Regions from separate parts of the Rhizobium sp. BK289 genome, predicted to be linked through region 2. Evidence: riboswitches for the same ligand, from Rfam matches in the RefSeq annotation. Region 2 holds a riboswitch; each other region holds the start of a gene.
The links. A riboswitch is a leader RNA that binds a small molecule or an ion and turns the genes downstream of it on or off. The one in region 2 is predicted to bind cobalamin.
Positions count from the first base shown of each region.

Region 1: another riboswitch for cobalamin. It lies ahead of cobU (bifunctional adenosylcobinamide kinase/adenosylcobinamide-phosphate guanylyltransferase); the one in region 2 lies ahead of FHT84_RS17490 (aromatic ring-hydroxylating dioxygenase subunit alpha).
Region 3: another riboswitch for cobalamin. It lies ahead of FHT84_RS00235 (ABC transporter substrate-binding protein); the one in region 2 lies ahead of FHT84_RS17490 (aromatic ring-hydroxylating dioxygenase subunit alpha).

Region 1 is NZ_JACHZO010000002.1:280,088-290,149, forward strand. Features, by position in the region: gene FHT84_RS05105 (dimethylsulfonioproprionate lyase family protein) at 1-383, opposite strand, end outside; gene cobN (cobaltochelatase subunit CobN) at 380-4,360, opposite strand; gene cobW (cobalamin biosynthesis protein CobW) at 4,597-5,646, opposite strand; gene cobU (bifunctional adenosylcobinamide kinase/adenosylcobinamide-phosphate guanylyltransferase) at 5,652-6,176, opposite strand; cobalamin riboswitch at 6,317-6,716, opposite strand; gene FHT84_RS05125 (chloride channel protein) at 6,896-8,692, shown strand; gene FHT84_RS05130 (cobyric acid synthase) at 8,714-10,062, opposite strand, start outside.
Region 2 is NZ_JACHZO010000008.1:195,245-205,306, forward strand. Features, by position in the region: gene FHT84_RS17455 (DNA translocase FtsK) at 1-2,969, shown strand, start outside; gene FHT84_RS17460 (MOSC domain-containing protein) at 3,268-3,819, opposite strand; gene phnF (phosphonate metabolism transcriptional regulator PhnF) at 3,892-4,626, shown strand; gene FHT84_RS17470 (FAD-binding oxidoreductase) at 4,630-6,060, opposite strand; gene FHT84_RS17475 (L-threonylcarbamoyladenylate synthase) at 6,094-7,068, opposite strand; gene FHT84_RS17480 (DUF6656 family protein) at 7,128-7,745, opposite strand; gene FHT84_RS17485 (ACT domain-containing protein) at 7,847-8,248, shown strand; cobalamin riboswitch at 8,467-8,671, shown strand; gene FHT84_RS17490 (aromatic ring-hydroxylating dioxygenase subunit alpha) at 8,768-10,012, shown strand; gene FHT84_RS17495 (hybrid-cluster NAD(P)-dependent oxidoreductase) at 10,015-10,062, shown strand, end outside.
Region 3 is NZ_JACHZO010000001.1:45,049-55,110, forward strand. Features, by position in the region: gene FHT84_RS00215 (nucleoid-associated protein) at 39-1,055, shown strand; gene FHT84_RS00220 (hypothetical protein) at 1,042-2,553, shown strand; gene FHT84_RS00225 (patatin-like phospholipase family protein) at 2,858-4,078, shown strand; gene FHT84_RS00230 (diguanylate cyclase) at 4,487-5,581, shown strand; cobalamin riboswitch at 5,663-5,919, shown strand; gene FHT84_RS00235 (ABC transporter substrate-binding protein) at 6,083-7,099, shown strand; gene FHT84_RS00240 (iron chelate uptake ABC transporter family permease subunit) at 7,102-8,139, shown strand; gene FHT84_RS00245 (ABC transporter ATP-binding protein) at 8,136-8,900, shown strand; gene FHT84_RS00250 (LLM class flavin-dependent oxidoreductase) at 9,105-10,062, shown strand, end outside.

The DNA.
Region 1 (10,062 bases), on a different contig from region 2:
TGATGATCCGGGTAATGCACACCGGGACCGAGCAGCAGGAAACCGCCGGCCATCTCTTCGCTTGCGAAATGTCCGCGCGTGCCGAACAACTCGACCCAGCCATATCTCTGCAGGAAATCCGCACCGAAATCTGTGATGCTGTAGGTCTGGGCCCAATGCAGCATAGCCGCCGCATTCGAAAGCTTCTCGAAAAGAGCGCCTTCCGCCCCATCGACCGGTCGCTCTAACTCGCGGAGATAGGTAACGACCGGCAGATCGCGCGGTGCTAGCACCCGCTCTTCAGCCGGCCAGTCAAAACCTTGGATAAAATGCTGAAGCATCAGGTCGCTACGCGACAGCAGGTAATCTCGAAAAGCAACCAGAAGCTCGGCGACCGGACTCATTCCGCCGCCTCATTGCCCTTATCCAGGCTTTCGAGATCGAACCGCGCCGAATTGCTTCTCGGCGTCCAGAGCTTGCGATCGATTGCCTCCAGCAGACGTTCCCGCATCTCCCTCAGCGCCGCCGGGTTCTTCTCCGCCATGAAATCGCGCACATGCTGATCGACGACAAAAGCCTGGTAGACGGCCTCGAAGTGATGATTGCCGACAACGCCCGTCGTCGCGGCAAAGGCAAAAAGATAGTCCACCGTTGCAGCGATCTCGAAGGCGCCCTTGTAGCCGTGACGCATGATGCCCTCGATCCACTTGGGATTGACGACCCGCCCGCGCACGACCCGGCCAATCTCCTCTTCAAGCGAGCGGATCACCGGCTTTTCCGGCCTCGAATGGTCGTTGTGATAGATCGAAGGACGCGCGCCGCCAAGCTGCTCGGCCGCCGCCGCCATGCCGCCCTCGAACTGATAATAATCGTCGCTGTCGAGCAGATCGTGTTCGCGATTGTCCTGGTTCTGCACGACCGCCTGGATCGAACGCAACCGCTCTTCGAAGACGCCACGCTCGGCCCTTCCTTCCTCGCCGGCGCCATAGGCATAGCTTCCCCATACGAGATAAGCTTCGGCCAAATCCGCACGCCGCTCCCATCCCTTCTCGTCGATAAGCGCCTGCAGACCGGCGCCATAAGCCCCAGGCTTGGAACCGAAGACGCGATAACCAGCCCTGCGGCTGGCAGAGGCAGCGTCGAGGCCGGCAGCTTCGAGCCGCGCGATCTCGCCGCGCATACGCGCCGCAATCGGATTGTCCGCCGCATCTTCATCGAGCATGCCGACCGCGCGGATGGCCTTGTCGAACAAGGCGATCTGTTCGGGAAAGGCATCACGGAAGAAGCCGGAGATGCGCAGCGTGACATCGACACGCGGCCGCCGGAGCATGGCCGGCGGAATGATCTCATAGCCGGTGACGCGCCGCGAGGTCATGTCCCAGACGGGCTTGACGCCGATCAGCGCCAGCGCCTGCGCGATATCGTCGCCACCCGTGCGCATGTTCGATGTGCCCCATGCCGTCAGGCCGAAGGAAACGGGCCATTCGCCATGGTCCTGAACGTAACGGCGGATCAGCAATTCAGCCGATTTCCTGCCAAGCTCATAGGCGGCCGGCGTCGGAACCGCACGACTATCGACCGAATAGAAATTCCGCCCTGTCGGCAGAACATCCGGCCGCCCGCGTGTCGGCGCACCGGATGGGCCGGGAGGTACGAAACGGCCATCGAGCCCCTTGAGCAGGGCCGAAATTTCGGCATCGCCGCAAGCGAGGATGGAGGGCTGGAGTTTTGAGGCAATCTCGCCGAGAACCATGCGGGTGTTTGGCCAACTTTCAGGGCAGGCTGTTTCGCCATCCACGAGCTTCGCGGCCAGGAGTTCGATGCGCTCGACAGTGTCGCCCTGAGTGCGCCAGGGGGTATCGGAAGCATCCTGCAGGATGAAGGGGCGCGGGCCGGTCCATTCGGCGGCCACGTCGCAGTCAAGCGGATCAAATGGCTTATGTGGAGAGATACCCCCCTCTGTCCCTTTCGGGACATCTCCCCCACAAGGGGGGAGATTGTTCGCTCGCGGCACCTCCTCCGTCCGAAGCGAGATCGAAGCCGCTGATACTGTTGATGGAGAGGCAAAGGAACCAAGCGGCATACTCCCTCCAATCTCTCCCCTTGTGGGGGAGATGTCAGCAAAGCTGACAGAGGGGGGTATCGCACGCTCCACACCCTCAAAAGCATCCCACGCAATCGCCCGCTGCAAACTCTGATCGCCACCCTCGCCCACTCCGCGCGGCACCCTTGCCAGCGCCACCGTCAAATCCGTCAGCAGCCGTCCGGACGGCGAAACGCCGAAGATGTGCAGGCCGTCGCGGATCTGCATTTCCTTGAGGTCGCAGAGATAGGCGTCAAGCTTGCGCAAGGCCTCGTCTTCGCCCTCGCCCTTGGCAATACCCGCATCCTGATCCAGCCCGATATCGGCGACGAGATCGAGGATCTGCTTGCGGAGCAGACGGATGCGGCGGGGATCGCCGCCCGAAGCCTCGTAATATTCGTCGACGAGCGCCTCAAGGTCCTTCAGCGGGCCATAGCTTTCGGCGCGCGTCAGCGGCGGCGTCAGATGATCGATGATGACGGCGCTCGTGCGGCGCTTGGCCTGCGTACCCTCGCCGGGATCGTTGACGATGAAGGGATAAAGGTTCGGCAGCGGCCCGAGGATCGCTTCCGGGTAGCAGCTTTCCGACAGCGCCAGCGCCTTGCCCGGCAGCCATTCGAGATTGCCGTGCTTGCCCATGTGGATGACCGCATGCGCATCGAAGGAACGGCGAAGGAAGGCATAGAAGGCGAGATAGCCGTGCGGCGGCACGAGATCGGGAGAGTGGTAACTCTCTTTGGGATCGATGTTGTAGCCGCGCGCCGGCTGAATGCCGACAAGCACGTCCCCGAAGCGGGCGAACGGTAGCGCAAAGCCGCCATCGAACGCGTAAGGATCCACCGCCGGATCGCCCCAGCGCGCCGTGATTTCATCCTGAATCTGTTTGGGAAGCGACGAGAAGAAATCCTTGTAGTCGCTAAAGGAAAGCCTCTCGCGAACGACGCGCCCATCATGCCCCGAATTCGTCGGACCTTCCGCCAGATGCCGCATCAGTGCATCGCCGTCGGCAGGCAGATCGGCAACGCCGTAGCCTGCCGCCTGCATCGCCTTCAGCACCTCGATCGTACCGGCCGGAGTATCGAGCCCGACGCCATTACCCAAGCGCCCATCGCGATTGGGATAGTTCGCCATAATAAGCGCGACGCGGCGATCTTTAGGCAGCGTATTGCGCAGCCGCGCCCAATTGGCCGCGAGCCGCGCCGTGTAGCGCATGCGATCCGCAAGCGGCTCGCTGGCGACGATATTGGCTTCGACCCGCTCGTCGTAATGAGCCGCAGCCTTGAAGGACACAGCGCGCGCAAGAACACGGCCATCGACCTCGGGCAAAGCCACGTTCATGCCGAGATCGCGGGCCGAAAGCCCCTGCGAAGATGCCTCCCACGCCTCCTTCGATGAAGCCGAGAAGATAGCCTGCAGAACGACAGCGTCGTTGGTTTCCAGCACCGTCGCCTGACGATCCGCACCCGGCGCCGAAACGGCAAAGCCTGTCGCGTTGATGACCACTGCCGGCTTCAGCTCGGTAAAGACACTTTCGAGAATGCCGACGGACACGGCGTCCTTCAGGCTATAGGCAAAGACCGGCAACGGCCGCATGCCCTCGGCAATGAGCGCCTCTATCATGGCCTCGACGGGCTTGGTTTCACCGCTCTGGACGAGGGCGCGGTAGAAAGAAATAGCGACGGTCGGAGGTTCGAGTCCCTCCGGGACGACCACCCCCAAATTGAAAACCCTCCGCCACTCCTCCACGCCGATCACGCCCCGGCCCGGCCACCATATGCCGCCCTTCATCAACGGTACGGCAGGGATCGGCTTCTCGGCACCCGAGAGCATAGCTTCGGCATAGCCAAGAAACGCCCGCGAATTCGTCTCCCCGCCCTCGATCAGATAGGACCAGAGCGCGTTGAGATCATCGAGCGCGACGTTGGAAAATGGCGTCAGTCCCGGATCCGGCTTCGAATCCCCCGGCAGCACCGCAATCAAGGCGCCCTGGCGCGCCGCGCAGGCATGCAGCGCTTCCAGAGCATAATGGAAGTAGCTCGCCCCTCCCAGCGCCCGCACGATGATGAGCTTCGCGTGCCGCGCTGTCCTGTCGATATAGGTATCGACGGACATCGGATGCTTGAGGCTCATCAGGCTCGCAAGCCGAAGGGAACGGTCGCCCTCGCCATGCGCTGCGGCAATCGCCGCAAGCTCGGTATCGGCAGCCGACAGAAAAAGGATATCGCCGGGCGACTGCCCGAGATCGATCGCCTCCTCACCGTCGCTGATCGTTCCCTTCTGTGCCAGGAGGAGATGCATTAGATCTTAGAGTATGCGGCGGCATACCCCCCCCTGTCCCTCCGGGACATCTCCCCCACAAAGGGGGAAATTGTTTGGTGCCATGCCTCACCCCATCGACCATTCGAAGCCACTAAAACCTCGGTAGTCAGCCGTTTCGCAAAAACGTAGTCGTGAGTTCCCAATCTCCCCCCTTGTGGGGGAGATGTCCCGCAAGGGACAGAGGGGGGTATCGCACAGCAAAATCGGGACATCGATCAGACCAGCGCTTCAATCGCTTTGCGAACGATCGTCTCGTCCATCTCGTGCAGGCCGATCACCACGAGCCGGGTCGCGCGCGCTTCACCCGGCGTCCAGGCGCGATCGAAATAGGTGTCGATGCGACTGCCGACGGCCTGAAGCTGCAGGCGCATAGGCTTGCCGGGGACATCGACGAAGCCCTTGAGGCGCAGCACATCATGCTCCGCAATCACGCGCTTCAGCGCATCGACGAAGGCGGCCGGATCGGCAATCGGGCCGAGTTCGACGACGAAGCTGTCGAATTCGTCGTGGTCATGCGGCGTGCCGTCCTCATGCTCCAGTTCATGATGGGATTTGCGGTTGACGATATCGTCTTCCGTGCCAATGCCGAGGCCGAGCAGGACGGCAGCGGGCACGTCACCATTCTTCGCCTCGATGATTATCGGCTTGCGGGCGGTGCGCGAGGCGACCTCGGCGCGCACACGGCCGAGTCCGTCGACGTCGATCAGATCGGTCTTGTTGAGCACGATCAGATCGGCACAGGTCAGCTGATCTTCGAACAGTTCCTCGATCGGGCTTTCGTGGTCCAGCGAGTCGTCCTCGACGCGGGCAGCCTCGACAGCGTCGTGATCGTCGGCGAAGCGGCCGGCGGCAACGGCGGCGCTGTCAACGACAGTGATGACGCCGTCGACCGTGACATGGGTGCGAATGTCGGGCCAGTTGAAGGCGGCGACCAGCGGCTGCGGCAGCGCGAGGCCCGATGTTTCGATGACGATGTGATCCGGGCGCGCATCGCGCTCCAGCAGTTTCGTCATGGTGGGAATGAAATCATCGGCGACAGTGCAGCAGATGCAGCCGTTGGTGAGCTCGATGATGTCGTCTTCCGTGCAGTTCTCCGCGCCGCACCCCTTCAGAACGTCGCCATCGACGCCGAGATCGCCGAATTCGTTGATGATCAGCGCGATCTTCTTGCCGCCGGCATTCTGCAGGAGGTTGCGGATCATCGTCGTCTTGCCGGCTCCCAGGAAGCCGGTGATGACGGTGGCGGGAATCTTTTCCTGATTCATATGGATCAACCCTTCATTTTCAGCGGCAGGCCCGCTGCGATAAAATAAACTTCGGCACTCGCCGCCGCGACCATCTGGTGCAGACGGCCGGCATGGTCGCGAAATTCGCGCGCCATGCGATTTTCCGGCACGATTCCCAGGCCTACCTCATTGGAGACGAGAACGAGCCTTGATCGCGCAGTTGGCAGAAATGCAGTGAGAGCGGCAAATTCCGCCGCCATGTCACGCTCGGCCATCATCAGATTGGTTACCCAGAGCGTCAGGCAGTCGATAAGCACCGCCCGCCTCTCCGCGTCGATAGCCGCGAGCTGCCCGACGAGATCGATCGGCTCCTCATGCGTCTGCCATAGATCGCCGCGGTCGGCCCGATGCTTGGCGATGCGTTCGCGCATCTCGTCGTCCCACGCCTGCCCTGTCGCCACATAGTGACGTTCGAGACCGGTATCCGACACCAGAGATTCGGCAAACCTGGATTTGCCGGAACGCGCACCACCGAGGACGAAGATCGCTTGGGAAATCGAAGCCGACATGCGTTATGCCCACCCCCGTGCGGAAGCGAGGGTCGGCAGCACGTCGCTGGAACCGGGAAACGGGCGTCTACACGCCGAAAACTCGTCTTGCGCCATGACAACCTCCGTGCTGGCAGCGGAACTCGCGTCCCAAAACAGGCTCTGCGCCCGGCACGCATGGCAGGTCTCCTGGCTCGCGGATGAGGCGCCGCGACGGGGGCTGACCGAAGCCGGTCGCCCCCGATCGTGCGCCAGCGGATCTTTCTCGCCTTCCCGGCAATGCATCATGAAAAGGCGGACGATTCGTAGAATAAGAGGCGTCCAGCCCCCGTTGATCATGATGCCACACTAGTGGCTTTTTCGATTTGCGCCTGCCCCGCCCCGTTCGCCCCATGCGAACCATCGACGGAATCGGCTTCAAACCGAACGAAAGACCCTGACCGCTCTACAGTCGCGGGGTCGGCTGTGATGAGAACGCCCGGGTTGGGTCCGTCCCTTCACATTCCCTTTTCATCCCATGCGGCAGATCGCCGCCCGGGAACCATTCGTTATACGGGCAATGATTAGGCTTTCACCGACTTCAAGTCAATCAAGGGCATGGATGCGATGCCAAACGTCCCGATTGCGAAATTGACCTGACATTCCCGCAAAATCAGCGGCTTTTTTGCCGCATTTCTTTGATGTTAGAAGTCTATAGAGGGTAAGCCCTCACATTCGAAAAAACATATCGTTCGTTCCCAATGCTGCAGAAATTCCAACCGCGCCGCCTCGGCGTCTTCTCCGCCCTGTTCGATCTCGGTCGGTTCAGGGCATTGCTGCGCCGTGGCGAACTGGGACTTGTTTTCGCCGGCGCGCTGGTGGGAATAGCCTCCGGCTGTGCCGTAACGGCGATGAGCTTCATCTCCCGCAAACTTCACAGCCTCATCTACGGCATAACCGACTATGAGCGCCTGAGTTCGGCGGCGGTGGCGATTCCCGACAAATCGGTGTTGCTGATCGCGCCGATCGCGGGAGGCATTATCCTCGGTATCCTGCTCTATATATTATCGCGCACACGCAAGAAGCCGATGGTCGACCCGATCGAAGCCAATGCGCTGCACGGCGGTCGCATGTCGCTCACCGACAGTATCCTCGTCGCCGTGCAGAACCTGATCTCGAATGGATTCGGTGCCTCCGTTGGCCTCGAGGCAGGCTATACCCAGCTTGCCGCCGGCATCGCCTCGAAATTCGGCTACAAGATGCAGATGCGCCGCGCGGACCTGCGCATGCTCGTCGGCTGCGGCGCCGCCGGCGCGATTGCCGCCGCCTTCAATGCGCCGCTCACGGGCGCCTTCTACGCCTTCGAGCTGATCATCGGCACCTATTCGATCCTAACGCTGACGCCTGTCGTCGTCTCGGCATTGATATCGACGATGATCGCAAGGCTGCTGGCCGGTGACGACTTTGCCATCGATATCGGCCATATCGGATCGATCGCCCCCGCCGATTATCTGCCGGCAGTTCTGCTCGGCGCCTTCTGCGCCGGCGTCGGCGTCCTGATCATGCAGGGCGTCGCCTGGACCGAGGAGCTCGCACGCAAGAGTTCGATCGCGCCGCCCTTCCGCCCGGCGCTCGGCGGCCTTGTCGTCGGGAGCCTGGCGCTGATCTCCCCGCAGGTTTTGTCAGCGGGACACGGCGCCCTGCATCTCAACCTGTCGACGGACGTGACGTTCGGGGCCCTGGTGGGGCTGTTCCTCCTCAAATCGCTGGCCTCTGCTGTCTCGATCGGCTCAGGCTTCAGAGGTGGTCTATTCTTCGCATCTCTGTTCATGGGTGCGCTTCTCGGCAAAATCTTCGCCTATTGCGCCCCCTATTTCGATCACAATGCGCTGACGCCAGCCGTCTATGCCGTGGTCGGCATGAGTTCGCTGGCCGTCGCGATCATCGGCGGGCCGCTGACGATGACGTTTCTGGCGCTGGAAATTTCCGGCGACTTCCCGATTACCGCCCTCGTGCTGGCCGCCGTCATCACATCCTCGCTCGTGGTCCGCACCACCTTCGGCTATTCCTTCGCCACCTGGCGCTTCCATCTGCGCGGCGAAAGCATACGCAGCGCCCATGACGTCGGCTGGATCCGCAATCTCACGGTTGCCCGCATGATGCGCCCCGACGTGCATACAGCCAGCATTGACATGAGCATCGAGGAATTCCGCAAGAATTTCCCGATCGGCTCGGCCCAGCGCGTCATCCTGGTCGACAAGAACGACAAATATGCAGGAATGGTCCTCGTGCCCGACGTCTATGCGAGCCCGGTCGAAAAGGATGACGAGGAACACGGGCTTTCCGATTTCATCCAGCTGCGCAATGAATTCCTGCAGCCGCAGATGAACGCCAAGCAAGCGGCCGCCATGTTCGAGCAGACCAAGAGTGAAGCGCTCGTCGTCGTCAACGATCTGATCGAACGCAAGGTAATCGGCCTGCTGACAGAAAGCTATACGCTGCGCCGCTACAGCGAGGAGCTCGACCGCCGCCGCCGGGAAGTCTCGGGCGAACTCTGAAGCAGATCACCGACCTGAGTTTTATCGAACCAGGCTGTCGAGCCAGGCAGGGTCGAGCACGCTCTCCAATTCCCCGGCAACGTCGTCCAGCGCCGCATCGACGCTTGCTCGATAATCCGTGCGCTCACCGGCAAGGCCAAAGCTCGCGAGCAGCTTTGCTCGATAGGCATCGCTGCTAAAGAGCCCATGTAGATAGGTGCCCATGATGCGCCCGTCCGGCGATATGGCTCCATCGGGCCGGCCGTCAATGACAGTCGAGGGTCGTTCACAGTCCGCCCCACGCGTTACCCCGAGATGGATTTCATAGCCCGACAACGGCACGTCATATTCCCTGGAGACGGCCTTGCTGTTGCGCACCGTCTTTTCCGGCGCCATTTCCGTCTCGATATCCAGCAGGCCCAATCCAGGCGTCTCGGTAACCGATCCCTCGATGCCGAGCGGATCGTAAACGGTATGGCCGAGCATCTGATAGCCGCCGCAAATGCCGATGACGCGGCCGCCGCGACGCACATGTGCGGCAATGTCGCGGTCCCATCCCTGCTCGCGCAGATCGAGCAAGTCACCGATCGTGGACTTTGAACCCGGCAGAACCACAAGCCCCGCATCGGTAGGCAGATGCTCACCCGCCCGGACAAAGACGAGATCGACATCGGGCTCGGCCCGCAACGGATCGAGATCGTCGAAATTGGCAATGCGCGACAGCACGGGCACGGCGACCTTCAACGCGCCGGAGGAGCCGCGCGCCAGCCGCTCCAATACGACGGAATCCTCGGCCGGCAGGCGCGCGGCCGCTTTGAGCCATGGCACGACGCCATGGCATTGCCAGCCCGTGAAGCCGCCGATCGCCTCGATGCCCTCTCCGAACAGGGAGACGTCGCCGCGAAACTTATTGATGATGTAGCCGCGGATCATCCGGCGATCTTCTTCCGGCAGAATATGGTAGGTGCCGACCAGCGATGCGATCACGCCGCCGCGGTCGATGTCCCCTACGAGTACGACAGGAACGTTTGTCCGCGTCGCAAAGCCCATATTGGCGATATCGCCCCGTCGCAGATTGATCTCGGCGGGAGAACCGGCCCCCTCGACGATGACGAGATCGGTTCCGGCACGCATCGCGGCAAAACTTTCAAGCACCGCGCCAAGCAGCTGCGGCTTCAGCGCCTGATAATCCCGCCCCTTGGCATTCCCCCAGACCTTGCCCTGCACGATAATCTGGCTGCCCGTCTCCGATTGCGGCTTTAACAGCACCGGATTCATGTGAACGGATGACGGCACGCGCGCCGCCAGCGATTGCAGCCATTGAGCCCGGCCTATCTCGCCGCCATCCTCGGCAACGGCGGCATTGTTGGACATATTCTGCGGCTTGAACG
Region 2 (10,062 bases):
CCCGAACGACACTTTCCAATGCGTCTCAAGGCGTCCAGCCGGAGGGCGATCTCGACCCGGAGCAGGCGGCCGAAGAGGCACGCCGGGCCGAGCAGATCGCTGCTCGCCGTGCCTTCCTGGAAGAGAAGATTCGCAACGCCCGCGAAGCCAAGCGCAAGGCTGAAGAGCAGCGCCGCGCCGAGGAAAAGCGCCTTGCCGAAGAGGTAAGGAGGCGCACCGCCGCCGCGCCGCCGCCGGTCGTGGAAGCGCTCAAGGCAGCCGCCGCTACGAGCGAGCAGGAAATGCCGGTTCTGCCGCAGGGAATCTCCGCGGAAGACCTCGCATCACCGGATTGGCAAAACGCGTTCCTGATGGGTCCCAACGTGCGCTTCACCCGCACGCGCGAAAACGAAATCATCAGCCGTCGCCCGCCGGTCGAGCCGAAGGCCGAGGTTCGGCAACAGGTCTCCGCGCACGCTACCATGCGCGTGATGGAGCCGCCGGTTGTCGAGGCGGCCGCAACCCCGCCCGCAACCATCGTTCCGTCCGCGCGGACGGACGAATTCCATCTGCCGCCGCTGGAGGACATGCCCTTTGCGGTGCAAAACTACATGCCGACAGTAATTCAGAATTCCCCGGCAACCGAGCCGGACGCATTGGAGATGACCGTTATCGCTACCGCATTTTCGAAAGCTCCCGCGATCGCGCTGGATGCTTCCCCTGTTCAGTCGAGTGTTCCCGAGTCCCTAGCCGCGCCTGTGGTCGAGTCGCGTCTTGCCCATCTTTCCGATTTCGCTTTCTGGGATGCGATGCCGTTCGACGGTGAGTTCGTCTCCGCCCTCAAGGGTGAGCCGAAGCAGCCGGCGACGCCGTCCAAGCCGGAAGTCGATGCTGAATCGATCATCGCCAAGTTCCGCGTCGTCGAGTGCCGTCGCCCGACTGTCGCCGTCGAGGCGCAGCCTGTCGTCATGTCGGCTCCGGCGGTCGAAGTTGCGGCACCCGCCGAACCCGCTTCCAGCCAGGCGGCGGCGCATTTGAGCAACCCCGCCCTGGATGAACTCGCCGCATTGGAAGCCGTCGTTTTGGCTCCCGCCATCGAAGAAACGCCGGTCGTCGCTGAAGCTCCTCCAGCCGAGCAGCAGATTGTGGCGGAGCCGGCCGAGACATTCGTCCCGCCTGCCTTTGTCACCACCGTTTATGGCGCTGAAAGCGCTCCTGCCGTCGAAACTCGCCCCGCTCCGGTCATGGTTGTGGCACCAATGCCGGCGAAAGTCGCCGCTCCGGCTGCCGTTGAACCGGTCGCCAAGGCTGTATCCACCATTCCAGCGGTCGAGGCCGCTGCTCAGCGTTTGATCGATGCTCCACCGTCGCCGATCTCGCCGCGCCGGCCCGTCTCCCTGACGCCGCCCGAATGGCGCCCGATCGCCCGTACTATGGACGGCGAATACGAACTGCCGCCGCGTGAATTGCTGCAGGAACCCGTTGCCCGTTCCGGCGTGATCATGACGCAGGAAACGCTGGAGCAGAATGCCGGCTTGCTGGAAAGCGTGCTGGAGGATTTCGGCGTCAAGGGCGAGATCATCCATGTCCGTCCCGGCCCGGTCGTCACTCTCTATGAATTCGAACCGGCGCCCGGCGTCAAATCCTCGCGCGTCATCAATCTCGCCGACGATATCGCTCGTTCGATGTCGGCCCTCTCGGCCCGCGTCGCCGTCGTTCCCGGCCGCAATGTCATCGGCATCGAACTGCCGAACGTCAATCGCGAGACGGTCTATTTCCGCGAGATGATCGATTCGCCCGATTTCGAGAAGAGCGGTTACAAGCTGGCGCTCGGCCTCGGCAAGACGATCGGCGGCGAGCCGGTCATCGCCGAACTTGCGAAGATGCCGCATCTGCTCGTGGCCGGCACCACCGGCTCGGGTAAATCCGTCGCGATCAATACGATGATCCTGTCGCTGCTCTATCGCATGACGCCGGAGCAGTGCCGTCTGATCATGGTCGATCCGAAGATGCTCGAACTCTCCGTCTATGACGGCATTCCGCACCTCCTGACCCCCGTCGTCACCGATCCCAAGAAGGCCGTCATGGCGCTGAAGTGGGCGGTGCGCGAAATGGAGGATCGCTACAAGAAGATGTCGCGTCTCGGCGTGCGCAATATCGACGGCTACAACAGCCGCGTTGCCTCCGCCAAGGAAAAGGGCGAGACGATCCACGTCATGGTCCAGACCGGCTTCGACAAGGGCACTGGTGCCCCGATCGAGGAGCAACAGGAAATGGACCTGACGCCGATGCCTTACATCGTCGTCATCGTCGACGAAATGGCCGATCTGATGATGGTCGCTGGCAAGGAGATCGAAGGTGCGATCCAGCGTCTGGCACAGATGGCGCGTGCCGCAGGTATCCATCTGATCATGGCGACGCAGCGTCCGTCCGTCGACGTCATCACCGGCACGATCAAGGCGAACTTCCCGACGCGCATCTCCTTCCAGGTGACGTCGAAGATCGACAGCCGCACGATCCTCGGCGAGCAGGGTGCCGAACAGCTCCTCGGCCAGGGCGACATGCTGCACATGGCCGGCGGCGGCCGTATCTCCCGTGTCCACGGCCCCTTCGTTTCGGATGAGGAAGTCGAGAAGGTCGTGGCGCACCTGAAACTGCAGGGCCGTCCGGAATATCTCGACACGGTCACCGCCGACGAGGATGAAGAAGACGAGGAAGAAGATACGGCCGTCTTCGACAAGGGTGCGATTGCCTCGGAAGACGGCGACGATCTCTACGAGCAGGCGATCAAGGTGGTCATGCGCGACAAGAAGTGCTCGACCTCCTACATCCAGCGCCGCCTCGGCATCGGCTACAACCGCGCTGCATCTCTTGTCGAGCGCATGGAAAAGGACGGTCTGGTCGGCCCCGCCAACCATGTCGGCAAACGCGAGATCATCTCCGGCAACCGCAATGGCGGCGGCAATTCGGGCAATGAGGATTTCGATTGATCCAGCTGGGGGGCGACGCTGGCCGCGGTCGTCGCGGAGAGTGCGCACCCCCTCTGTCCCTATCGGGACATCTCCCCCACAAGGGGGGAGATTACCGGCCCACAGCACTCTTTCGCCTCAAGCTGATATCGCGTCTGTTGAAATCGAAGTTCTGTTTTTAACGAGCGCGGCCGTCAAACTCCCAACGATCTCCCCCCTTGTGGGGGAGATGTCACGAAGTGACAGAGGGGGTCTCGGACGCTCGGCATATTCAAAGCTGACTTCTCCCTGCACAGAACGCATCACATCGATCTCGATATCAAACGCGCTCAAGCTTCACATGCGGCAGTGGCGGCAGCTCGACGCGGATCGCATCATTGCGCTGCACCCGGCCGCCCTGTACGACAATACTCATGATCCCCGCCTTGCGGACCAGACCGCCGTCGGCATCCTTGTCGAGCACCGCGTGCAGCAAGCCCTTCCGGAAATTGTCGATCTGCTTGCAGGGGTTGCGCAGGCCCGTGACCTCGACGATCGCTTCCGCGCCGATATGCAGGCGTGTCCCCTGGGGCAGCGAGAGCAGGTCGATCCCTCGGGTCGCAATGTTCTCGCCCATGTCACCCGGCGAAACGGAAAAACCCTTTTCAGTAAGCTCGTCGAACAGCTCTTCCTGAATGAGGTGCACCTGGCGCAGGTTGGGTTGGGTCGGATCGATCGCGACGCGTGAGCGATGCTTCACCGTCACCCCCATATGCGCGTCGCCCTCCACGCCGAGCCCGGTCAGTAGTTGAATGTAATGTTTGGTCTGCTTGCTGAACTCGTGCACGCCGCTGCTGCTGACCGAAGTCACATATATGCGCTTGTCGCCCATGCCGAACCCTTCCATAAATGATCTGGATCTTTATAAATTGGTATATACCAATTTCAAGGCGACAGTATTGTGATGGACGAGAAAAATCGACAGGGCGAAGGCGCAAAAGTTGCTGGAGGCTGGGTGAGCGTTGCCGCGGAACTCCGACGCGCTATCGACAAGGGCAGTCATGCTCCAGGCAGTCGCCTGCCGAGCGAGCGGACCCTGTCCGAACAATTCGGCGTCTCCAGGGTGACGATGCGGCGTGCGATCGCAGAACTGGAAGGGGAGGGCTTGCTGCGAGTGGCGCGCGGCAGCGGCGCCTATGTCCGCGCCGACATGCCCGTCCGTTTCCAATTGGGCGACAAGGTGCGGTTCAGCAAGGATCTGACTGCGACGGATGCGAACCTCACGCGCAAGGTTTTCTCGGCGAAGGAGGGGCCGGCATCCGCCGATATCGCCGCAAGGCTGAATTTGCAGCCGGGCGAGGCCGTGCTGGACATGTGCCTGGTCGCCTATGCCGATGCACTTCCCGTCTCGGTCGTCATGCGCAGCTGCTCGGCAAAGCGCTTCCCCGGTCTAGCGGAGAAGTTCGCCGCAATGGGCTCGTTCACGGCAGCCCTGAGAGATTATGGCGTGACGGATTATTGGCGGCGCTCCACCGACATCACGGCGCGCATGCCGACTGAAGCCGAAGCACGCCTGCTGCAGCAATCGCGCCTGACACCAGTGCTGGCCTATGCCGGCGAGGATATTGATGCCGATGGTACCGTCATTTCCTGCCAGATCGGCTGCTTCGCTTCCGAGCGGGTCGTCGTCACGGTCTAAACCTCAGATATTGAGGACCTTGCCCGGATTCATGATGCCTGCCGGGTCGAAGGCCGTTTTGATCCGCCGCATCAGGTCGATCTCGATATCGGAGCGGATCGAAGCCAGTTCGTCGCGCTTCAGCTGGCCGATGCCGTGCTCGGCGGAGATCGAACCGCCATGCTGCAGAACAAGCCCGTGCACGATCTTGTTGATCTCGCGCCAGCGGCCGATGAACTCGGCCTTGTCGGCGCCGACGGGTTGCGAGATGTTGTAGTGGATATTGCCGTCGCCCATGTGGCCGAAGGCGCAGACGCGCGCGCCGGGCATGGCGGCGACAACGGCCTTTTCGGCTTCCGCCATGAATTGGGGGATTTGCGCGACCGGCACGGAAACATCGTGCTTGATCGAGCCGCCCTCCGGCTTCTGGGCGTCCGACATGCTCTCGCGCATATGCCAGATGGCCTTCTGCTGCGCTTCGGAGCTGGCGATGGTCGCATCCTGCACCAGACCGTCTTCGTAGCCCTTTTCCAGCAGCGTCGTCATCATCCGCTCGGCCGTTTCGGCCGAATCCGAGGTGGAGATGTCGATCAGCACATACCAGGGATGGGTCGTCTCCAGCGGATCGCGCACGCCCGGAATATGTCGCGTGGTGAATTCGACGCCGATGCGCGGCATCAGCTCGAAGCCGGTCAGCGCCGTGCCGCAGAGGCTGGAGGCATTCTTGAATAAAGTCAGCGCGTCATCGACCGATTGCAGGCCGGCAAAGGCCACCTGATGGCCGAGCGGCTGCGGAAAGAGTTTTAGCACTGCGCCGGTGATGACCCCGAGCGTGCCTTCCGCGCCGATGAAGAGATCGCGCAGATCGTAGCCGGTATTGTCCTTCTTCAAACGGCGCAGGCCGTTCCAGATCTCGCCCGTGGGCAGCACGACTTCGAGGCCGAGGCAGAGCTGGCGCATATTGCCATAGGCGAGAACGGCCGTGCCCCCGGCATTGGTGGAAAGATTGCCGGCGATGCGGCAGGAGCCTTCGGAACCGAGCGAAAGCGGAAACATGCGGCCGTGCTCGGCCGCAGCCTTATGAACATCGGCGAGAACGCAGCCGCCGTCGACGATCATGGTATTTCCGACCGGATCGATATCGCGCACGCGGTTCATGCGTTCCAGCGACAGGATGATGTCCGAGCCGCCCTCGCGCGGCGTCTGGCCCCCGACAAGGCCGGTATTGCCGGTCTGCGGAACGATGGCCGCGCCGGTTTCGCTGGCAAGCTTGAGGATGGCCGAAACCTCTTCCACCGAGCCGGGCTTCAGCAGCATCGGCGAGGCACCGTGATAGAGCCCGCGATTTTCTACGAGATGTGGCGCGATTTCCGCAGGGTCCCGCACGGCATGTTTTTCGCCGACGATGGCGGTGAAGCGGTCGAGAAGGTCGGAAGAGGGGGCGGAGCTGCTCATGGCGTGTCCTTTGCCTGATGGTGTCGGGCGGATTTATTCTCTGGGCGCGGCCGCACGGCGCAGCCGGTCGTTGATGGCCTCGCCGAGGCCCTCGTCAGGAATATGCGAAAAAGCAATGGTCGCGGCTCCCGTAGCATCGGCGCGCTTCATGAAATCGAAAAGATTCGCGGCGGCTTCCGAGAGATCGCCGTTGGCGCTCAGATCCAGCACGGCAATAGCCTTTTCGGTGCCAGGAATATCAGGCGTCCCGAAGCGGATCAGCACCTCGCTTGCGGAAACCTCCGTCGCGTCGAGCCGCACCGCCGCTCCCGGCGCATAATGCGAGGCTAGCATGCCGGGTGCCTCAATGGCAGCCGAAGCCTTTTTCTTGCGCTTCAGCGCCTTGCCGGCCACCCGTTCGATCTCGCTTGCCGCGAGGCCACCCGGCCGCAGGAGGCGCATCTCGCCATCCTCGACCTTGACGATGGTCGACTCCACGCCGACAGCTGACGCTCCGGCGTCGAGGATGAGCGTGATCCGCTCCCCGAGGTCGTCACTAACATGATCGGCGCTTGTGGCGCTGATCTTGCCCGAAGTATTGGCGCTCGGCGCCGCAAGCGGCCGGTCGAAGGCGCGGATCAGCTCGCCGGCAAAGCCCTGCGGTACGCGGATGCCGACCGTGTCGAGGCCGGCGGTCGCCAGCGGATGGATGCCGCTGTCGGATCTCAGCGGCAGCACCAGCGTCAGCGGGCCGGGCCAGAAGGCTTCCGCCAATTTACGGGAGATAGGATCGAAGACCGCATAGCGTTCGGCCATGGCGAGATCACTCATGTGGCAGATCAGCGGATTGAAGCGCGGACGGCCCTTCGTCTCGTAGATCCGGGTAATCGCGGCAGGATTGGTGGCATCGGCGGCAAGGCCGTAGACCGTCTCCGTCGGCAGTCCGATCGGCAGCCCCTCGGCAAGGGTCGCCGTCGCCACTTCTATCGCCGTTTGCGGATGTTCGAGAATATCTATGTGTCGTGCCATGGCCTGCCTGCTTGCAGTTCAGGCCGTTTCTTATGCTCTTCGAGTTTTCGGATCAATCGTCAAAGCTGGCGAATGATGTCGCGAAGCTGCTCGTTGCGGGCGCCGAGGAGAAGAACATTGCGGATGGCGATCTGCGGATCGTGGGTATGAAAAAGCACGCCATTGCCGCGGATGTCGCGGTTGATCGTCAGCTTCTTGTCTTCGGCTTGCCTGTCCGGATGGATGGCGACGGCGAAATACATCCGCGAATATTTCAGGCTGATGTCTTCGAAGAAGTTCTCTTCCTGGCCGATGCGGGCAAAGAAGTTGGCGATATAGAAAGCCCAGTTCACTTCCTCATATCGTGCGAACTGCGTCCGCGCCGCCGTGACATGGCAATAGCCGAGATGCGGCGTGTCTTTCAGCGTATGATGAAAGATAAGCTTCGGAAAGCGGATGGACTTATGGAAGTTGTTGAGCCGGTCATGGGTCTTTTCGCCGGCATTCCTTAGCTTCTGTGCCGTACGCTCAGCCACCTGTTCATGGGTGAGGTATTCCCGCTCTTCCGCCAGCCAATGCGGCCTGTTGCGGTTGATGCGGCCGGTGCGCAGGAATTCGCTGTACCCCGTCGTCGATACCGGTGGCGCCGGTTCGGGCTCGGCGGGCTTCCCAGCGTCGAAATATCTGAGTTTGGCCATGCCGGATCTCGCTTTAGATGTCTCTGGACGGCATTGTAGAGGGAATAGCTTGAGCCGGGCTTAACCGTTTTGAGACGCCGAACCTTGAGGAGACAGAGAACATGCCTGGAATAATCGATCTCAAGCAGCTTCTGTCCGAGATGAAACCGAATCTCGCCGAGGGCGAATTCGTCTATTGCAGTGTGCCGGCATCGACACTGGCGGATCATTTGCATCTGGATCCGATCGGGCTGTTCCGGGAAAAGGAGGGTGTGACGCTGATCCTTCCGCTGGAGACGGCCCGCATGGCGGGATTTCCAGCCGCTCCCGCCATGCGCATGATCACGCTCGAAGTGCATTCGTCCCTGGAGGCGGTCGGACTCACCGCAGCCTTTGCCACGGCCCTTGGAAATGAAGGCGTTAGCGCCAATGTCGTCGCGGCCTATTACCACGATCACATCTTCGTTCCGGCCGCCGACGCGGATCGCGCCATGACCGCGCTGCTGGCGCTTGCCGCCACCTAGGCGACCCGTCGATAACAGCCCTGTCGCATTCAGGATAAAGCGTCATCAGTTAGGGGCGGATTGACCGCATGCCCGCATTTTGGTGCGGCCGTATAAGCGATTGAATTATTTTTCTATATCGCTTCTTTCTGGAACCGTCCCGGCGTCCCGTTTCGCCTGTCGTCAATTTCGAAGCCGATGTCGCATTGCAGCACAGCGGGCGCTCGGGCCGAGCGATATGATGACATCAATCTCAAGGTGCCGTCTGCTAGGGAGACGGAGAATTGGGAAGCCGGTCAAAATCCGGCGCTGCCCCCGCAACGGTGGTGGAGTGAGGCATGGCGAATAAAGCCACTGGGTCGATCGACCTGGGAAGGTGCCATGGGGCTCTGGAAACAGGGCCGCTCCAGAGCCCGGAAACCAGCCTTGGGCACATATGGTTTACTGACCGCGGCGGGCGGCCGGGACATTGCTTTCGGCTGTCTTCAACCAGCCATGCATGTCCTTCGCCCGTTTCCTGGTACTGCGAAGGATAGGCAAATGGATATCGGCAGCAAAGTTCTGCGGCAATTGAAGAACCACCGGACAGGTTTCAGCCTGGAGCAACCATTCTATACCGACCCGGATTACTTCAAACTCGATATGGAGACGATCTACTATCGCGACTGGCTGTTCATCGGTCATGATTGCGAAGTGCCGCGCGCGGGCAACTACTTCACCGTCCAGATCGGCGATTATCCCGTCGTCATCGTCCGTGGCCGCGATCAGGTCATCCGCGCCTTCCACAACAGCTGTCGCCATCGCGGCTCGCGTGTCTGCACCACCGAGCGCGGCTCCTCGGCGAAGCTCGTCTGCCCTTATCACCAGTGGACCTACGAGCTCGACGGCTCGCTGCTCTTTGCCCGTCAGATGGCCGAGGATTTCGACAAGAGCCAGTATTCGCTGAAGCCGGTTCACTGCGAAAGTGTCGGTGGCTACATCTTCATCTGCCTGGCGCAGAACGCTCCGGATTTCGCACCGGTTCGCGCCACGATCGAGCCCTACATGGCCCCACACCGCATCAGCGAAGCCAAGGTCGCCTTCCAGAGTACCATCATCGAAAAGGGCAACTGGAAGCTCGTCTGGGAAAATAACCGCGAATGCTATCATTGCGCGGCCAACCACCCCGAACTTTGCCGCACCTTCCCGGAAGCGCCGACCGTGACCGGCGTGCAGGGCGCGATGAGCGATCCTGTCATCACCGAGCACTGGCAGCGCTGCGAAGCTGCCGGACTGCCGAGCGAGTTCAAGATTTCGCCGGATGGCCAGTTTCGCGCCGCGCGCATGCCGCTGATCGAAGGAGCCGAGAGCTACACCATGTCCGGCCAGAATGCCGTCAGGCGGCCGCTTTCACCGGATGTGACGATCAATGGCATCGGCACGATGCTGCTGTTCCACTACCCGACCACGTGGAACCACATGCTCGGCGACCATGCGATTTCCTTCCGTGTCCTGCCGATCAGTGCCGAGGAAACCGCCGTCACCACGAAGTGGCTCGTCCACAAGGATGCCGTCGAGGGCGTCGACTACAATCTCGAGGAATTGACCCACGTCTGGACCGAAACCAACGATCAGGATCGCCGCATCGTCGAGGAAAACGCCTTCGGTATCCGCTCGCCGGCCTATGAGCCTGGCCCCTATTCGGAAATCCACGAAGGCGGCGTCATGCAATTCGTCGAATGGTACACGACGTTCATGATCAACCGGCTGCAGGGTGACCAGTCCAAGCTGTCGGCGGTTGCCTGAGCATGAACATGACCGTCTCCCTTCCGCATCGTCACCTCGATCAGATGCAG
Region 3 (10,062 bases), on a different contig from region 2:
CTTGTTCTGAGTGTTCACTGGCACTTTGGGAGGGGCACTTGGCATTTTTCGATGATAGCGAATTGAGCGAACTCAAGATCGAAAGGATGATCTTCCACCTTGTCGGACCCAAAAGCGGTCTGATCAAGCTGGAGGAAGTCGATCCCGGGGAATTCGAAAGCTTCTTCGTCGATCGCATCCGGTCGGTGAATGGCGGCTTGCCCTATGCTTTTTCCGATGCGTCTTCGACGCGTGAGCGTCTCAGCCGCATCGCCTCGAATGCGAGCGTTTTCCAGGAGGAAAGCGAAAAGCTGGCCGAGGATTTCCAAGCCCATCATGGCGGAACCGCCGCCGAGGGGGCGATCCTGTTGTTTGCTCTGAAGGCGAAGGCAACGCGATCGTTCGCGCTTCTGAAATATGATGACGAAACAGTCATCGCCTACGACCTGAAGGATGACGGCGGCGGCCGGAAGAAGGTCAGCCTCGAAGCGCTTCAGAGAACCTTCGTCCAGAACAAGGCGGCGCTGCAAAAGGCAGCCCTTATCAAACTGTCCGAAAAGGGCGGTGAGCTGACCGTGCTGGACAGGCGTAACCAGCAGAAGGTCGCACAATATTTCGAGGCGTTTCTGGGTGCGCGACAGACATTGAGCAATGCCGAATTGACGAAGAAATTGGTCGATGTCACGCGCAAGGTGATCGGTGACAATCCTGACCTGGTGGACGGCGAAGTGGTGCGCGAACTCACCAAGCGGACCTACGATGCCGCCTCCGGAGGCGGCGAAATCGACAGCGACGACCATCGCGCCTTTCTCGAGACAGTCATCGGGCACAAGCTCGCGGACGATAGCCCTCTGCTGAGCAAGTTCAATCGCGGCCTCGCCACAGAGCGGATCTCCGGAGTGCCGATGGCGCTCGTTCCCGATCAGGTGAAGGGACCGAAGACACTCTATTTCAAGACCGAAAATGGCATCGAGATCCGCGTGCCAAACGAATTCCGCGCTCTGATCGAAAAGACCGAAGACGGCATGATCATCATCCACGACAAGCTGGCGATTGAGACCGATGACCCCAACTGAGATCCTCGATCTTATCGCACGAACGCAGCCGACGAAGCCAGTCGAAGAACATGCGGAACTGATCATCGTCAGAGCGAAGCTTGATGACGCAGCTCTTAGAACGGAATGGCTGGCCCTGCGCGCCAGTATTCCAGCCTTTCTCGAATCCGTCACGATCCGGCGTGACGGCACCGACATCGCCCTTGACGACGGTGACGTGCCGGCACCGAGCACGGTTTTTGCCATTACGCTCAACAAGGTCTCGCAGAAGGCCGTTCTTCGGCTCTTCTACGGAAAATCTCTGATAGGCCTGTCAAGAGCCCTGGATAGCAGCCTGGTTGTCTGCGTTGCCGAACTGACCGCGGATCAGGCATTCACATCCTATGGCGCCAGATTCCAGCCTTGGACGCAGCAACCTCCCGCCCCGTTCGAGCGGATGCCGGAACTTCCCAATCCTCGAAGCATAAGCCATGACGCCAGCAATGCGGGGCTTGTGCCGGCAGACATACGGCCATGGCTGCTGCAGCATCATCCGGCGCAATCGTCGCAGACATTCGAGGCTTGGCGCTCACTGGCGGCTCCCAGGTTGATGGCGGCACTTTCCGATCAGGTCTATGGCGCCGCGCCGAATGTGATCTATCAGTTCTCCGGCCCGCCGAGCCGCAAGGTCGGCCTCTCGCTTCTCGAACTGCTCGCCATATTCGACCGCCTCAACGAAGGTGTGTTTTGGGCATTTGCCGGCGGCGAGCGCGACACGGAGACCCGTCACGTCCTGCTGGCGGCGGAATGGGCGCGCAGCTATCGCCAGGGAAACCTCGCGGAATTCGGAGACGGCAGCCTTGAATCCGCGAAGGCCGCCTATGCCGCCTATGTCAAGGCCGGCAGCAAGGAGACGCTGAAGGCTCTTGCCGATTTGCGCAAGACGGTCGTGGACGAGGCGCAAAAGGCGACCCAGCGAGCCCAGGATATGACGGGCGCCTTGTGGAAGGATCTGGCTGTCGCCACCACGCCCTTCGTGATCAAGATCCTCTCCGATGCCGCAAAGACGCCCAATACATGGATCGCAGGGCTGTTCGCCATCGGCGCGGCGGCGTTTCTGATCCTGTCTTTTCGCGTTCAGACCTTCATCAATGCCGGTTATTTTTCCGGCCAGGACCGTGCCCGCGCCATATGGGCCTTGCGATTGAATCAAGTACTGAGCGCGGCCGAGATCGAGGAGTTCAGCGAAACGCCGATCCGCAACAGCGTGTCCGACTATGATCGCGTCCGGAAGACGGTTCGTAACGTCTATGGCACACTGGTCGCTATCCTCATCATCTTTGCCGGTTACCAGTTCTACACCGCGGCAACCGCGAAAGTTCCGCCGGCCAATAGCGGGACTGTCGGCAGGCAGGGGCAGTCGCAATCTCCGGCATCCGGATCACCGCTGCCGGGGCCTGCGGCCAGCAATAGGCCCGAGCCCGCCGCTCTCCAGAAGGCGGCCCCGGTTCCTGGCACGCCGGCAACCAAGCCACCTTGACGCTTTATAGTTTCTCTAATGCTGAAAATGGCCATTGCGCTTGATTGTGGAAAGAATATCGTGGATCCAATTTCAGGTAGCGATGGATCAAGACGGCAGCCAGGGGAGGAGCGAATGGCGCCAGTCAAGATATTGGTCGCGCGTCATGCCGAACGACTTGGGAGATCGCAACCTGTCGCCCAGCGGCGAAGCGGGCAATGGCGACAATCTCGTCATGATCGAAGATCAGCGGTTCTGTGCGACGGGTTCGCAGGCGGCAAAGGACCGGCTTGGAGATTTCCGGTGCCGACAATGAGGCATGGTCATGAGTGAGATCGATGCGATACCTCTATCCACGGAAAGCGAGGTCATAGCGGCCTCCGATTTCCGTTGGGACGGCAACGGTTTCGAGGCGGGTATCGGCATTGCCGCGTCCGGCGGCGGATTTCGGGCCATGCTCTTTCACGTCGGTGCCTTCCTCCGCCTGGCAGAGCTTGGGCTTCTGCAGCGGGCAAAGCGCATCTCCAGCGTTTCCGGCGGTTCGATCACCACCGGCTGGCTCGCCAGCGTTTGGCCCGATCTCGTCAAGGCTGATTTTGCCAATATGAACGATGTCTTCGTCAGTCCGATGCTTGCTTTTGCCCGGGCAAGGATCGACATCATGGATGCAGTGATCGGGCTCCTGCCCGGAACGTCCGCCGCGCGGCAAGTGGCGAAATCCTACGACAAGCATCTGTTCCAGGGCCGCAGCCTTCAGGATCTGCCCGACCAGCCGCAGTTCATATTCTGTGCGACGAATTTGCAGACCGGCGTACTCTGGCGCTTTGGCAAGGCCTATGCCGGCGACTACATCGTCGGGCGGCTCGACCGGCCGGATTTTCCGTTGGCGCAGGCTGTGGCCGCCTCTTCGGCCTTTCCGCCCATTCTGTCACCGCTGGTGCTCAAGTTCGCGGACGGCAGTTTTCAGGATTGGCCGACGGCGCCGTCCAAGCCGATCCCGGCGATCCGCGATTTTCGCAGGACCGTCATTCTCACCGACGGAGGCGTCTACGACAATCACGGGGTCGAACCGCTGGTAAAGCGCTTCGCAACTCTTTTTGTCAGCGATGGCGGTGCGCCCTTTGCCCGAAATTCCGGCCTTTGCCGCAATTGGGTCAGCCAGCTTCGCCGGATTCTGGATGTCACCGACAACCAGGTGAGGGCATTGCGTCGTCGTGATCTCATCGGCCGCTTCAAGGCGGCCGCGCCGCTGAGCGACGAGGCATCGCTGGTCGCCGCACAGGGATACGGCCGTTTCGGCGCCTATTGGGGAATCGATACGGACCCGTCGAAACTTGCGCCCGAAGCGGCGCTGCCATGTTCACCGAAGGAGGTCGCGGTCCTTTCTGGCGCACCGACCCGGCTCAGCAATCTCGGCGACGAGGTATCGGAAAAGCTGGTGAATTGGGGATATGCGATCTGCGATCGAAGCGTTCGCGCAAACTATCATGGGCCGATGCGACAGGTCGCTCCGGCCTGGCCCTTCCCGAAAAGACCGTTGGCATGATCATGATCGGCATCGCGCTCACCATCGTTACAGTGCAGGTCTTGCATCGATCGGCTGCAGCTTAAAGCGGAAAATTGCTGGTCGCACTTGACCGCTTCACTTTGCGTGCCAGATAGCGCGTGTCATCCATACGTTCTTCAAAAATGATCCACCAAAATCCGCAAATGCGCCACTGTTCGGATTGCGATGCCGGACACCGTGGCATCGATACGCATCAATTTCGAAGTTCTGTTACGACAATGATCATCATTTACGATCCTGACCCCATCCCCTGTCCCGCCCCACGCGACGTCCTGTCGCAGAGGTTCGGTAAACCATTTTATAGAGATCGCATGGTATCGCGCGCCGACTTCGAGTATGGCCGGCGCATGCCATTGATGAGGCTCCTCGCAAGGATGGGGGATAGCTATGGGAATTGAAATCCATTTGCCGTCCCTGGCACGCGTCCTGGGGCAGGTGGCCATCATCGTCTATGCCTATTCCTGGGTTATCCGGATCATCGATCGCGGCGTTTTGAAATCGGTTGCGGTCGGATTGCTGTTCGGCGTGGTCGGCATCCTGTCGATGGCTGATCCGATCCAATGGATGCCCGGCGTCATTCAGGATGGCCGCTCCATCCTCCTCGTCCTTACGCCCGTCTATGGCGGCCTGTTGGGGACCATTGTTGCAGCGATGATGATGGGTCTGTTCCGCTTCATGATCGGCGGCTTGGGCGCGGTCGGCGGCATTGCCGGGATCCTCATCGTCGCGATCGCGGGCTATGTGCTCAGCCTCCTGCCGCGGCACTGGATCGGCACGGGATGGAAGCGATCGGCATTGTTCGGCCTGGCGACCTGTACGTCGCTCGTGGTTCTCGTCTTTCTGCCGTGGCCGGTCGCGCGCGAACTTCTGCTCTCGGCAACGCTTCCGGTCACGATCGTCAATATAATCGGTGTCTTTCTCCTCTCGGATCTGCTGGGGCGGGAGCAATATCGCATCGGCATCCAACGCGCGCTTGAGAGCGAAGCAAGCCTCGATCCGCTGACGAGACTTCCCAATCGCCGTGTCCTGCAGCGGGAAGGGGACCGCTGCAGCAAGGAAGCCGGCATCAGGCGCATCCCGTTTTCGATCATCATGCTTGATATCGATTACTTCAAGAAGATCAACGATAGCTGGGGCCATTCCTTCGGCGACACGGTTCTGGCGCGGGTCGCGGACGTGATCCGGCAGACCGTCCGAAGGACCGACATTGCCGCCCGCTATGGCGGAGAGGAAATCGTCGTTCTGCTTCCGAACACCGATATCAGGGCCGCTACCGCTATCGCGGAGAAAATCCGCAAGGATATCGAAGCGACAATCCTGATGTTCGAGCAGGAGAGCATCCGCGTCACGGTCAGCATCGGCATTGCCTGCTCCCACGAACCGACCGCCGACTTCAAGCATGTGCTCGAGGCTGCCGACAAGGCGCTCTATCGCGCCAAGGCGGGCGGGCGAAATCGCGTGGAATTGGCTGACGCCGCCTAATCCTGCCGCACGGATGTCGGATCTGACAGCTGCGCGCTCGCTTTATCGCATCTAAGCGTCCTTGACGGGAAGGTGCCATCCGGCATAACTGGACGCGACGGTTCCCCAAGGAAGACTCCGCGGGGATTAATAGGGAACACGGTGAGGGCGACCCAAGAGGGACCTAGGCCGTGGCTGCCCCCGCAACTGTAAGCGGATTGCCGATCATCCGGGAGCGACCAGCCCGCTGGTTTCCTTCCAGGGCCTTGAGCCATGCCACTGCAAGCATGCTTGCGGGAAGGTAGATGATCGTCAGATATCCGCAAGCCAGGAGACCTGCCGTCGATCGCGATCCAATCAGCCGGGCGGGGATGCCCGGAAGGGACAGAGAAAATGATTGACCTGAGCCTTCGACACTTTCAGACATCCATCGGTCTTGATTGGGATCCCCGCAGCCGTCGGCGCTCTTCTTGAGCGCGATCGCGCTGACGCCGTCCAGTTTCCTTCCTATCGAGATCTCTCATGCGCCATTTTTTGACGACGATTACTTTTGCATTCGGCCTGACTGGTTTTGCTGCTTCTGGTTTGGCCGCGACCCAATATCCTCTCACCATCAGCAATTGCGGCCAGAAGGTCACCTTCCAGAAGGCTCCGGCCAAGATCGTTTCGATCGGGCAGGGCATGACCGAGATTCTCTTCTCGCTCGGCCTTGCCGACAAGATCGCCGGAACGGCGGTCTGGGTCGGACCCGTCCTGCCGCAATACGCCGAAGCCAACGCCAGGATTCCGCGGCTTGCCGACAATGATCCGAGTTTCGAATCCGTTGTCGGCAAGGAGCCGGATCTGGTGGCAGCCGAATTCGAATGGCATGTCGGCCCGCAGGGCTCCGTCGGCAAGCGCGAGCAGTTTTCCGAGCTCGGCATCAACACCTATATCGCGCCGACCGATTGCGTCGCCAAGGTCAATGCCGATGGCGGCGATGGCGTGCGCAAGGAACTGTTCACGATGGACCTGATCTACCAGGAGATCGGTGAACTTGCTGAGATTTTCGATGTCGAGGATCGCGGCGATGCCCTGATCGCCGACCTGAAGAAGCGCGAAGCGGATGCGGTCGCCTCGATTTCAGCCGCAAAGTCCAAGGACCTTCCGATCGTGTTCTGGTTCTCCAGCAAGGAGGTTGGCGGCGATGCCTTTATCGCGGGCAAGAACAGCGCTCCGGCCTATATCCTGAAGACGATCGGTGCCAGGAATGTCGTCACGACCGAGGAAGAATGGCCGCTGGTCGGATGGGAGACCATCGCGCAGGCCAATCCGGCCGTGATCGTCATCGCTACCATGGACCGCCGCCGCTATGCGGCTGACGACCCGAAGGTCAAGCTCGAATTCCTCGAGAAGGATCCGGTCACCAGCCAGCTCGACGCTGTCAGGAACAAGCATTTCGTTCTGATGGATGCTCAGTCGATGAACCCGACGATCCGGACCATCGACGGCATCGAAATCCTGGCCAAAGGCATTAGATCCTTCGGTCTGGCGCGGTGACGATGCGTCTTACCGCGGAACGACGGCCATGGTGGACGCTGCTGGTGCTTGCCCTGGCTGCCTTCATACTTCTGGCCTTCATGATCAGCCTTGCGGTGTCGATCGGCGAGATTTCCATCCCGCTGTCGACCACTGCAAAGGCCGTATCGAACCGGCTGTTCGGAACAGGTTTCGAGCTCAGCCGGATCCATCAGGGCATCGTCTGGGATTATCGCCTGAGCCGGGCGCTCGTCGCCGCCAGCGCCGGCGCCTCGCTGGCATTGAGCGGCGTGATCCTGCAGGCCCTGTTGCGCAATCCGCTTGCCGAACCTTATGTGCTCGGCATTTCAGCGGGCGCCTCGACCGGGGCGGTCTGCATCATGATCCTCGGGCTCGGCTATGGCATTCTCGGCCTTTCCGGCGGCGCCTTTCTGGGTGCGATCGTCGCTTTCCTGTTCGTCGGCCTGCTTGCTACGGGTGTTGGCGGCACGAGCGAGCGCATTATCCTGTGCGGCGTCGCCGGTTCGCAGCTTTTCAACGCGCTGACCTCCTATATCGTCACCACGTCGGCCAATGCCGAGCAGGCGAGGGGCGTCATGTTCTGGCTGCTCGGTTCGCTGAGCGGCGTGCGCTGGCCGGATGTCTATCTTTCCGGACCGGTCGCCATTCTCGGTTTTGCCATCTGCATGGCGCATGTCCGCGTGCTCGACGCGTTCATCTTCGGCACGGATGCGGCCGCTTCGCTGGGGATTGCGGTGCGGCGCGCGCAGATCGTGCTGCTCGGCGTGACTGCCTTCATGACGGCAGCCGTCGTCAGCATCGTCGGCTCCATCGGTTTCGTCGGCCTCGTCATCCCGCATGCCGCCCGCTTCATGGTGGGGCCAAGCCATGATCGGCTGCTGCCGGCAGCAGCACTTGCCGGCGCCATCTTCATGGTCGGTGCCGATATCGTCTCGAGGATCATCATTCCCCAGCAGATCCTGCCGATCGGCGTGGTCACCGCCCTGTTCGGGGCGCCCGCCTTCGCCATCATTCTCTATCGCGCCCGGAGGACGGCATGAGCATCGCGGTCGACACAGTCACTTTTGCCGCCGGCAATACGTTGATCGTCAACGGCGTCAGTCTGGCGGTGGAAAAGGGCAGGGTCCTCGGCCTTCTGGGCCCGAACGGCTCGGGCAAGTCCAGCCTGCTGCGGCTGATCTGCCGCTTGAGGAAGGTCAAGAGCGGCGTCATCCGGCTCGGCGGCAGCGATATCGCCTCGATTTCACGCGGCGATATCGCCCGCCGCATCGCGCTCGTCGAACAGCAGGCGACGACCGATACCCAGGTGACGGTTATGGACGTCGTGCGTCTCGGCCGCACGCCGCATCGCGGGCCTCTCTCGTCCTGGAGCGCACATGACGATGCGGCGGTTGTGGATGCGCTTGCGCGCGTCGGCATGCAGGGCCGCGCCGGTCAGCTGTGGCAGACACTCTCCGGCGGCGAGCGGCAGCGCGTCCATATCGCGAGAGCGCTCGCCCAGACGCCGAGCGAACTGCTGCTCGATGAACCGACGAACCATCTCGATATCCAGCATCAGCTCGATATTCTCGGCCTTATCTCCAAGCTCGACGTCACCTCGATCGTCGCGCTGCACGATCTCAATCTCGCGGCCATGTTCTGCGACAGCCTGGCCGTGCTCCAAAATGGCGAGGTTGTCGCCGCCGGCCCGCCGGAACAGGTGCTGACGCAGGAATTGATCGAAAGGGTTTTCGGTGTCCGGGCGCATGTCCAGAAATCCTCGGTCCATGGCCGCTGCAACATCCAGTATATGGCGGGTTGACCTCGTTTAAGCGGAAGCATTGATCTCTCGCTCGCATCGAGCCGTTTCAATCCGCGCGTAAAAATAGTTTAGGTTTAAACTTGTTTTTTCCGACCGATGGATCGACAGTGCTGGCCCAAGGGGAACAAGGCTCATCTCTCCGTCCGGCAACGACGGTTGGAACAGATGGAGGCAATGCGTTCCGCCCGCAGAAGGAGGAACAGCATGATCAAGCCGCATCCGCTGAAAGGTCCCAGCAAATTGAAACTCGGCGTCTTTTCCGCCAATGCGGACGGGGGGCTTGCCATTACCGACGTGCCGGAGCGCTGGCAGGCTCGCTGGGAGGACAATCTGAACGCCGCACAGATCGCTGATCGTGGCGGGCTGGATTTCTTCCTTCCGATCGCGCGCTGGAAGGGCTTCGGCGGCAAGAATCGAGTACGCGAATGGTCCTTCGAAACCTTTACCTGGGCGGCGGGCCTTGCCTCCGTCACGGAACGGATCGGCCTTTTTATGACCGTTCACGTGCCACTCGTGCATCCGCTCTATGCGGCGAAGGCGCTCGCGACCGTCGATCATATCAGCGGCGGCCGCGCGGGCCTGAATATCGTTTGCGGCTGGAACCCGAAGGAGTTCGGCATGTTCGGGGTGCCGCTGGTCGAGAAAGGGTATGACCAGGCGGATGAATGGCTTGATATCATGGAACGGGCCTATACGTCGGATGCACCGTTCGACTACGATGGCACCTATTACAGACTGAAGGATGTGGTGAGCCGACCGACCAGCCTGCAATCGCCGCGGCCGGTCACCATGAACGCGGCTTTCGGCGCGCCTGGTCGGGATTTCGCGGCGAAGAAGTGCGATTACCTCTTCACCACCTTCACCGAGCTTTCCGAAGCCGGCAAGCATGTCGAGGATATCAAGGGGCGGGCCGAGAAGCTCGGCCGCGATATCGGCGCCTATACCGTCTGCCATGTCGTCTGCCGCGAAAGCCAGCAGGAGGCAGAGGACTATTACGAACGCTATGCCGTGACGCTTGCCGACCATGAGGCGGTCGACGCCCATATGGCCGGCAAGAAGGAATTCTCGCAGTCGCATGACACGCAAGCCTACGATCGCTATCGCAAGCGGTTTGCAGGCGGCGCGGGTGGCTATCCGCTGGTCGGTACGCCGGAAAGAATTG